Regions from separate parts of the Acidovorax sp. GW460-11-11-14-LB4 genome, predicted to be linked through region 1. Evidence: predicted binding sites of a transcription regulator. Region 1 holds the regulator's gene; each other region holds the start of a gene.
The links. The regulator FliA, encoded in region 1, starts transcription of late flagellar genes. The targets are predictions, from matches to a motif close to CTAAAGTTTNNNNNNNNNNNGCCGNTA.
Positions count from the first base shown of each region.

Region 1 (3,267 bases):
GATGTCACTCTGTGATGACGCCCCGGTAATAAATGGCTAAAGTCCGGGCCAAATGGGTCGAAAACATTGCTACTGATGCCCCACATCCAACGGGGTGGTGGAGAGAGCGATGAAGATAGGTCAAACACCGGAACTGCCGGGCGGGTTGCCGCCGACGGGGCTTGCCAAGCAAGCCAAGGCCCCAGCCAGCGCTGCTGAAGGAGCCACCAAGGACGCACTGATGGCGTCATCCGCCGGTGTGCCTGTCACTGTGTCCACCGCGGCCCGGGCGCTCAGCCCTGCCACCCGCAGCACGGCAGATTTTGACGCGGGTAAGGTCAAGGCAGTGCGCGCTGCCATCGAAAAGGGTGAATTCTCGGTCGACGCCGAAGCCATTGCCGACAAGCTGTTGTCCAACGCCCAGGAGATCCTGTCCCGCTCGCGGGGTTGACCGGCGTTTTGCTCCCGGGCGCAATCCATCGCACAATGCGCCATGTCTCTGGAAGAATCTCTCTCGGCTGTTGAGCAGCTGATCGAACAAGTCTCCGCCGCACTTCTCGCGGCCGACCCTACCTCCCTGGAAAAAAACAGCACGGCCTTGCGTGATGCAGCGGCCGATTTTTCGCGTGCGCTGGAGCAGGCGGCCGCGCGGGGGGCGCCCTTGCCGGCGTCGCTGCAAAAGCGCGCGGATGCGATCCGCAGCATGCTGATCCTGCACCGTGAAAGCCTGGCCCGGTTGGCCGCCAACACGGACCGCCAAGCCGCCGGCCTGTTGCCCCCCAATGCGGCGGCTACCTATGGCGATGGCCTGGGGGCGCGCGGAGCCGCGCCGGGTGTGGCGCGCATCTACCGCTCTGCAGGCTGAGCGGCATCCATTGTTCTGAAGGGGTTGTGGGCCCGGTCGCGAAAAGCGGCGGCTCGTAACCCGACCCTCCGCAACGACCTGTGCGGCGCCTGTTTTCCGCCGGTGGGGGCGCTCAGTGCGCGCGCATCTTGGCCCGCAGCCGGGCAATGGACTGGCTGTGCAGCTGGCACACGCGCGACTCGGTGACGCCCAGCACGGCGGCAATTTCCTTGAGGTTCATGTCATGTTCGTAGTACATGCCCATGATGTGCTGCTCGCGCTCCGGCAGGGTTTTGATGGCGTTGACCAGTGACGTCTTGAGCCGTTGATCACGCAGCAGCTCCACCGGGTCAGCCGCACTGTCGGCAACGTGGCGGTCCAGAAACCCATCCTCGTCATCGTTGCCATGCGTCATGTCTTCGAGGTACACCAGCTGGGTGCCCCGGACCTTGCCCAGCAGATTCTGGTAGTCCGCCAGGCTCATGCCCATTTCGCTGGCTATTTCGGACTCCAGCGGGCTGCGTCCCAGCTTTTGCTCCAGCCGGTGCACAGCGTGTTCAATGTCTTTCTGGCTCTTGCGCGAGCTGCGGCTCATCCAGTCGCCCTCGCGCAGCTCGTCGAGCATGGCGCCCCGGATGCGTTGGGTGGCAAAGGTTTCAAACTGCACGCCCTGTGCCACTTCGTAGCGCGACAGGGCTTCGGCCAGCCCCATCATGCCGACCTGGATCAAGTCATCCAGCTCGACATTGGGAGGCAGCTTGGCGATCATGTGGTGCGCAATCCTCCGGACCAGCGGTACATGCTGGCGGATCATGGCATCGCGATCAAGCTGGCCTTTGGCGGTGTACATAGAGAGGGTGTTATGCACTGGTAGGGCGGGTATGCGATCTTGTTCTGGAGCCGCTTGGGGGTGCCATCACCCGATCTTTTTCCGCCGCCCGGGGCCAGCAACTTGCCAGACCGTGGGGAGCGTTTCGGGTCAACGTGCGTACGTAGAGGTGCATCACAGGCTCTGGTCAGTGGCTCCGGACAAAATGCGCAGGCATGCCTGTCAAGTTGCTGGGTGTCAGCGCAGCCAGCGCTCCGTTCATAGTGCCCGCATTTTCCAGCAGTTGCAAGGCCAGGCGCTGAAGCTCCTGGGGGTTCTGAGTGGCAATGGTGGTGGTTCGTATCGGGCCGCCCAGATGGCGCTCGGCACATGCCTGCAAGGTCATCAGCTGGGACTGGGCCTTGCGGCGTTCGGCGGCGGTGTTGCCGTGCAGCAAAGCGGCCACCATGCAGGGCAAGCCAGTGTGTAGCGCAATCTGCTTGAGGCTCTTGTAGCTGGTCATCACGCCCGCTGCGCCACTGCCCATGACCACCAGCGGCACCGTGGCCGTGTGGGTGAGCAGGGGCCCCAGGGTGGAGGCTGGTGCGTGAATCACCATGAGGCCGTAAGTCCTGAAGCAGGGCAGCAAGCTCTCCATGGGCGAGCGTGTGCTGCCGCTGGCCTTGCGGCTCAGGTGCTGCAGCCCCTTGGCCGCTGGAATCACGGCGAGGGAGGATGCGGTGGCGCCCAGGTTCAGGCTGGCGCCGTCATTCCACGTTGCATGTTGCAGCAGGTGCAGCAGCCCGGGGCTGTCGTCGGACTCCTGCGCCGTGCCGTCGAGTACCACCACCGGATAGCCCAGCCGCTGCAGGCTGGCGCAGATCTGCCATAGCGTTTCCAGGCCGCTCGCCGTGTTGCCCTGGCTGGCGACTGCCAGCAGCCGCAGCTCTGCCTGCGGGGTGAGGCTGTGCAGGCTGGCCGCCTGGTGAAAACCCAGATCAAGCATCGACCAGCCCCCCCTCCGTCACGGTGTCAGGAGAGTGCGAGAAGAAGAAGTTCAGGTCCGTGGCCTTGGGGTCGAAAGCCGACTTCGCCGGCGACCGCATGGAGGCGCTGATGAGCTGGTGGGCGTTGGCACGCTCCCAGTCCTCGGGCACGCGCTGGCCGTTGGTCACGCCGCGCAGCACCATCTGGTGGCGGATCAGTGCGTCGATCGCGGGGCCCAGCTTCACGGCTTCGTCCACCTTGGACAGGATGGCCTGCTGCGAGCCGTCGGTCTTGAAGGCGGTCAGCACGTCATCCAGCGTGTCGCCATGGCAGCCGGCGTTGAGTACCAGCAGGCGGTTCACATGGGGCAGGTCCAGCACATCCAGCATGTCGCGCTTGCGGGGGTCCCTGGGGGCCACGCCGGTGGTGTCGATCAACACCATTTTCTTGCCGCTGAGCAGACCCAGCAGGTCTTGCAGCGCGGCGCGGTCGTGTGCCAGGTGGGCCACGATGCCCAGCATGCGCCCGTAAGTGCGCAGTTGTTCGTGCGCGCCCACACGGTAGGTGTCAAGTGTGATCAGCCCCACACTGCCGGGGCCGTGGATGCGGGCGCACATGGCAGCCAGCTTGGCGGTGGTGGTGGTCTTAC
Region 1 covers NZ_JBWKYJ010000092.1:6,327-9,593, reverse strand. The annotation lists gene flgA (flagellar basal body P-ring formation chaperone FlgA) at 1-15, shown strand, start outside; gene flgM (flagellar biosynthesis anti-sigma factor FlgM) at 110-430, shown strand; gene AC07X4_RS21870 (hypothetical protein) at 473-844, shown strand; gene AC07X4_RS21865 (RNA polymerase sigma factor FliA) at 957-1,673, opposite strand; gene AC07X4_RS21860 (hypothetical protein) at 1,840-2,637, opposite strand; gene flhF (flagellar biosynthesis GTPase FlhF) at 2,630-3,267, opposite strand, start outside.

Region 2 (3,267 bases), on a different contig from region 1:
GTTGGCGCGACTCGATCATGGCCGTGGGCTCGTGCGATGCATCGGCCAGGTAGGCAATGGGGCCAAACGCCTGCTCGCCATCGTCGGCGGGGGCCGGGTCCAGCAATACGTCGCCACCCGCCATGCGGGTTTCCATTTCGATGACTTCTTCGCGCTTCACATTGAGCTGCGCGGCCACGGCGTCGATCTCATGGTCCGACAGGGTGTCGCGGTGCGTGGCGGCATCGGCGGCTGAGGCATCGGCCTTGAAGCCCTGCTTCATGGAGCGCAGGTTGAAGAACAGCTTGCGCTGCGCTTTGGTGGTCGCCACCTTGACCATGCGCCAGTTCTTCAGGATGTATTCGTGGATCTCGGCCTTGATCCAGTGCATGGCGTAGCTCACCAGGCGTACGCCCTGGTCGGGGTCGAAGCGCTTGACGGCCTTCATCAGGCCCACATTGCCTTCCTGGATCAGGTCGCCATGGGGCAGTCCGTAGCCCAGGTACTGGCGTGCAATCGAAACCACGAGGCGCAGGTGCGACATCACCAGCCGGCCGGCGGCGTCCAGATCGTTGTTGTCCTTGAGCTGGCGTGCGTAGGTCTGCTCTTCTTCGTGCGTGAGCAGCGGCAGGCGGTTGACGGCCGAAATGTAGGCGTCCAGATTGCCCAAGGGGGGCACCAGCGCCCAGGGATTGGCGGGCGCCAGAGACATCGTCGCGGTTCCAGATTGAATGTTCATTCCGGGAATCCTTTCCTCTAAGCCATGATATTAGCACTCTCTCTGATTGAGTGCTAAGCCCGGAGTTCCCGTCGGGTTGCTCATTGATACCGTTGGACTTTTTTTAAGTTAAATTGCCATCAAGCGCTAGTGTTTCATGCCTGTGAAGCTATAAAAATTATAGTAACGGGCTGGCGCTGCAATACCGTCAGACGGTCAGATCCACCTGCTGCACTGTGCCCACGCTGCCGTTTTCCCGCAGGTAGGCGCTGGTGGAGCGCACGGTGCCCAGGCTGGCGTTGTCGGCGGCGCGCAGGGCAAAAGGGGTGGCGACGGCGTTGGTGGAGAGTGCGCCCACGCCCACGCCCACGTCGGCCAAGGTGCGCAGGCTGCCGGCGCCCTCGGCGCCCTCGGCGCCATCCGCCGATGGAGTCCACACCTGCAGCTGCTGAAAGACCGGGTCCGCCTCGTCAATCCAGCCGTTGCCGTCGCTGTCATAGGCGGCCAGTTCGGCAAAGCCGTTGCCGGTGCCGGGGCCGAACAGCTCCCGGCCGTTGTCGATGCGGCTGTTGTGGTTCAGGTCCAGGGCCAGGTAGCCCCGGTTGCCTGAGAGCAGGGGCACATTGTCGGTCTGGCCGTCGCTGTCCAGGTCGAACGCAAAGCGCAGGTCCTGCAACTGCGCGGCCGAGCCGTCGAAGTTGATGACCAGCGGGTCTACCGCCACAGCGTCGCCCAGGCGCAGGCTGAACGATGATTCCTGGCGGTAGCTGCGCTGCATATCCAGCTGCAGGCTGAAGCGGATTTCCCGCCCGTCGGCGGTGCGCACGATGCCCTGGGCGGCAAACTGGGTGCTTTCGGTTTCTACGACCACTTCGCGCTGCTCCACCAGCAGGCCCCACCCGGCACGGGGACGGCCTGCATCGGCGGTCGGCGTTGTCGCGGGGCGGCTGGCGGGTGGGGAGAGTGCGGGATCCGTCTGGCCGGTGTACACCCGCACCTGCACGCCCGTCATGCGGGCAATCAGGTCGCGGATCATGGCGAGCTGGGGTGTCAGGCCGTCGCTGGGGCTGCTGCCGGGCGCGGCATCTGCGGCATGGGTGGGGTCGATGGCCTCCTGGGCGGCGCGGGCCACGCGTGCAGCGCTGGAAATTTGCACGGCCGGGCTCGCTCGGGTAAGGCCAGGGGCGCTGGTGGGGCGGCGCTCGCCGACCCAGGCTTCAAAGCGGCTGCTTTGGGTGTGCACGCGGCTGGCAACGTGCTGGGCCTGCATCTGCAGGGCGGACGATTCAATCTTCATGGGACACCTCCAGGGCTTCCACACAGAGATATCGACGCCATGGAAAGAGAACTTGAATGTTGCCTTGCCCTTTTTCTTGTTTCCTTTCGCCGGGTACCCGATGGCTGGCGTGGTGGCAGTCTCCGCCCCCCAGCTACACCTCTTGCCGCACCCGGCTTTCAAAGTCTTCGAGCGTCAGCGGGCGGCCAAACAGGTAGCCCTGAAAAGCCTGGCAGCCATGGGCCAAAAGAAATTGGTAGTGGGCGGTGGTCTCCACCCCCTCGGCGATCACGGACAGGCCCAGGCTGCCTGCCAGCGCGATGATGGAGCGGGCGATGGCCGCGTCGCTGGCGTCCAGCAGCACGTCGCGCACAAAGCCCTGGTCGATCTTGATCTGGTCCAGTGGCAGGCGCTTGAGGTAGCTGAGCGACGAGTAGCCCGTGCCAAAGTCGTCCAGCGAAAACCCCAGGCCATGGGCCTTGAGGGCGCGCATGGTGGCGATCACGCTGTCCACGTTGTCCAGCAGCAGGCTTTCGGTCAGCTCCAGTTTGATCTGCGCGGGGTTGGCGCCGGTCTGCTGCACCAGCGCCAGCACCTGGGCCACAAAGTCGTCTTGCAGAAACTGGCGTGCGCTCACGTTGATGGCAAGGCTCAGCTGCGCAAACTGCGGGTCTTGTTGCCAGCGGGCCTGCTGGCGCAGGGCGGTTTCCATGACCCAGTGCCCCAGTGGCAGGATGAGGCCCGATTCTTCCGCCAGCGGAATGAACTCCGACGGCGGCACCATGCCCTGGACCGGATGCTGCCAGCGCACCAGGGCCTCTGCGCCGGTCACGCGCCCCTGGCTGTCCACCTGCGGCTGGTACAGCAGCAGGAACTGCGCGCGCCGCAGGCCGTTGTGCAGCTCGGTTTCCAGCCGGGCGCGGCGGTTCACGGCCTGCTGCATGTCGGGGTCAAAAAAGCGCAGTGTGTTGCGCCCGGCGTCCTTGGCACGGTACATGGCCATGTCGGCCTGCTTGAGCACCTCGTCCACCGAGTCGCGCTGGTGATTGAGCAGGGTCACGCCGATGCTGGCGGTGAAGTGGTGTTCGTGCCCCGCCAGCTCGTAGGGCTGGCGCAATTGCGCCAGGATCAGCTCGCCCAGCGTGCGCGCCTGCGCGGCGGCCTCGGGGGCGTCACTGCTCAGGTTCTGCAGCACCACCACAAACTCGTCACCTCCGAGGCGGGCCACGGTGTCCTGCTCGCGCACACAGCTGCGCAGGCGCTGGGCAACGTCCTTGAGCAGCAGGTCGCCCAC
Region 2 covers NZ_JBWKYJ010000013.1:2,721-5,987, reverse strand. The annotation lists gene rpoH (RNA polymerase sigma factor RpoH) at 1-718, opposite strand, end outside; gene AC07X4_RS07345 (SPM autocatalytic domain-containing protein) at 906-1,994, opposite strand; gene AC07X4_RS07340 (EAL domain-containing protein) at 2,128-3,267, opposite strand, start outside.
Region 2: the regulator FliA is predicted to act here: its motif matches at 2,024-2,050, upstream of AC07X4_RS07345 (SPM autocatalytic domain-containing protein).

Region 3 (3,267 bases), on a different contig from region 1:
AAACCGTAGACACCATCGTCATCGGCGCAGGCATTGCCGGGGCCTCCGTGGCCTGGCAACTGGTGCAGTCCGGCGCGGCAGGGCAGGGCGCCAGCGTGCTGCTGCTGGAGCGCGAATCGCAGCCCGGCTATCACACCACCGGCCGCTCGGCCGCGCTGTACATGGCGACCTATGGCACGCCCAACATCCAGGCGCTGACGCGGGCGAGCCGCGCGTTTTACGACGCGCCGCCGGCGGAGTTTGGCGCTGACCCCATCCTCTCACCCCGGGGCGTGGTCTATGTGGCCGGGCCGGACCAGCTGGACCTGCTCAAGCAGACCTACGACGAAGCGCACGCCACCTCGCCCAATGTGCAATGGGTGGACAAGGCTGAGCTGCTGGCGATGCTGCCCTGCCTCAAACCCGAGGCTGTGGCAGCCGGCATGAGCGAGCCCGAGGCGGCCGACATTGATGTGAACGCCCTGCACCAGGGCTACCTGCGCGGCCTGCGCCAGCGCGGCGGCCAGGTGCTGACGAACGCCGAGGTCATGGCTGTGCGCCGCGAGGGTGATGTATGGCAAGTGACGCTGGCCGATGGGCGGGTGTTTGCTGCCCCCACCATCGTCAATGCTGCGGGCGCCTGGGCCGATGTGGTGGCGGGCCTGGCCGGTGTGCCACCCATCGGGCTGGAGCCGCGCCGCCGCACGGCATTCACCTTCCCGGTGCCCGAGGGCATGGATGCCACCCACTGGCCAGCCGTGATTGGCATCGACGAGAGCTTTTACTTCAAGCCCGACGCGGGGCAACTACTGGGCTCGCCGGCCAATGCCGACCCTACACATCCGCACGATGTGGTGCCGGAAGAGCTCGACGTGGCCACCGGGATTTATCACATCGAGGAAATGACCCGCTTCCAGATCCGCCGGCCGTCGCACACCTGGGCCGGGCTGCGCTCCTTCGTGTCGGATGGCGACATGGTGATCGGCTGGGACAACCACGTGCCCGGCTTCTTCTGGCTGGCCGGGCAGGGCGGATACGGGATTCAGAGCGCGGCGGGCGCCTCGTTGCTGGCGCGGCAACTGTTGCGGGGCGAGCCGCTGGCCGACGAGCTGGTGCGCGAGGGCCTGGGTGTGGAAGGGCTGTCGCCTGCGCGTTTGCGCTGAGGTGCCCAGACGGGAGGGGCTCAGCCTCTCAGGCGAAGGTGTTGACGTTGGTGCCCAGCGTGCCGCTGGTGGCCAGCTGGGGCTGGGGCATGGACTGCTGCATGGCGTCGATCATGGTGGCGGCCGATACGGCCTGCATGTCCAGCGCCTTTTTCAGTACCACCATGTTCAAGGCGTCCGACGTCTTGGCGCTGGCCAGATTGGTAGCGGTGTTGACGATGCTGTTGGTCAGGGCGACGTCCATGGTGACTCCTCGGGGCAATGGAGGGTTATCGGCGCGGCAGAACGCGGCTTGAGCGTTGTTACATGTTCAGCGGTCGTGGACCTGCTCTGTAGTGCTCCGCCTAGTCCAGCGCGGGTACCCCAAGGGCTGGGCAGGCGGCCAGGTCGGAGGCGTGGGTGTGTGGCAGCTGGCGGGCTGCGTCGCGCAAGGCGGTGCGCAGGCCTTCTTCCAGCGTGGGGTGATAGAAGGGCATGCCCAAGAGGTCGTGCACTGTCAGTTGCTGCTGCACGGCCAAGGCCAGCAGGTGCGCCAGGTGCTCGCCGTCAGGGGTGCACAGCTCGGCGCCCAGCAGGCGACCACTGGCATGGTCCGCATAGACGCACAGGCGTCCATGGTTGCGCTGGGCGGTGCGGGCACGGCCCTGGTTTGTGTAGCTGGCGGTGCCGGTGACGGTGCTGTGCGCGTCCATGTCGGCCACGCGCGGTCCCACCACGGCCACGTTGGGGTCGGCGAACACGATGGACAGCAAGGTGCGCCGCCGAAAGCGCGTGGGAGTGGTGGCCAGGGCGTTCAGGCCTGCAATATGGCCTTCATCGGCCGCCTCGTGCAGCAACGGGGCGTGGGTGTTGGCGTCACCCGCCAGAAACACCGGCAAATTGCCAATTTGCTGGGTTTGTGGGTCTACGGTGGGCAGGCCGCGCGCATCCAGCGGTACGCCCAGTGTCTCCAGTCCCAGGTGTTCAATATTGGGCACCCGGCCCATGGCGGCGATGACCTGGTCCACTACCACGCGGTTGGCGCCGCTGGCGACTTCAATGCCTCCAGGCACTTCGCGCAGCTGCGCCTCGGCGCCCATGTGCAGCACCATGTCCTGCTTGAGCAGGGCCGCCAGCTCGGCATTCAGCGTTGGGTCGCTCAAGCCAGCCAGCGTGTGGCCAGTGGTGAACGCAGCCACCTGCAGGCCCAACCGCGCGAGCGCTTGCGACAGCTCCACTCCAATCGGGCCCATGCCGATCACTGCAATGCGGGGGCCTAGGGTTGGTTGTTCGAACAAGGTGTCGGTGGTGAGCATGCGGTCGCCAAACGCCAGCCATGCCTCGGGCACACGGGGGCGTGATCCCGTGGCGATGATGATGCTGCGCGTGGCGTAAGCCGTGCCATCAATGTCCACCAAACGCGGCCCCAGCAGCGTGGCGCGCCCTGGCACCTGGTTGCTGCCCAGTTCATTGGTGGCTTTGAGGGCGCCCGCCACGAAGTCGTCGCGCAGTGCGCGCACGCGCTGGAGCACGGAAGGCAGGTCGGCGGTCAATGCACTGGCGCCCCGAAGGCCAAATGCTTCAAAGGTGTGGCGACGGTGAAAAGCGTTGGCCGCCTCGATCAGCGCTTTGGACGGCATGCAGCCCACGCGGGCGCAGGTAGTGCCCCAGGGGCCTTCATTGACAATGAGGTAGCGGTCGGTGCGCTTGCGCACTTCACGCAGCGCGGCCAGGCCCGCCGTGCCTGCGCCAATGATGATGGTGTCGAGCGGTTGGGCCATGGGGCTTTCTCGGAGTCTGAAAACCCGGAGTGTGACGCGCGAGCCGCCGCAACGTTGTAGGCGCACAGGCCGTTTCAGTGAGGCCGATGAGGGCGCTTGCGCGCATGTGAAAACCGAGCTTGTTGCCCTTTGGGGGCCGGGTCTCGGCGTCCGGTCAGGCCTCGGGGTCCGTCCAGCCCACTCGGCCTTGCCCGTGGTCGTTGATGCGTTGGACAAAAGGGGCGGCTTGCGTCTGGGGCAGGCGCAGCTGCAAGGTGACCAGCGTGCCATGCTGCACGTCCACCAATTCGGCGCCAGCAGCTTCAATTTCGCGGCGCAGCAGGCCTTCCAGGGCATAGGGCACCTGGCACTGCAGCAGGGCCATG
Region 3 covers NZ_JBWKYJ010000001.1:130,091-133,357, reverse strand. The annotation lists gene AC07X4_RS00590 (NAD(P)/FAD-dependent oxidoreductase) at 1-1,142, shown strand, start outside; gene AC07X4_RS00585 (YjfB family protein) at 1,171-1,386, opposite strand; gene AC07X4_RS00580 (dihydrolipoyl dehydrogenase) at 1,487-2,902, opposite strand; gene AC07X4_RS00575 (IMPACT family protein) at 3,057-3,267, opposite strand, start outside.
Region 3: the regulator FliA is predicted to act here: its motif matches at 1,413-1,439, upstream of AC07X4_RS00585 (YjfB family protein).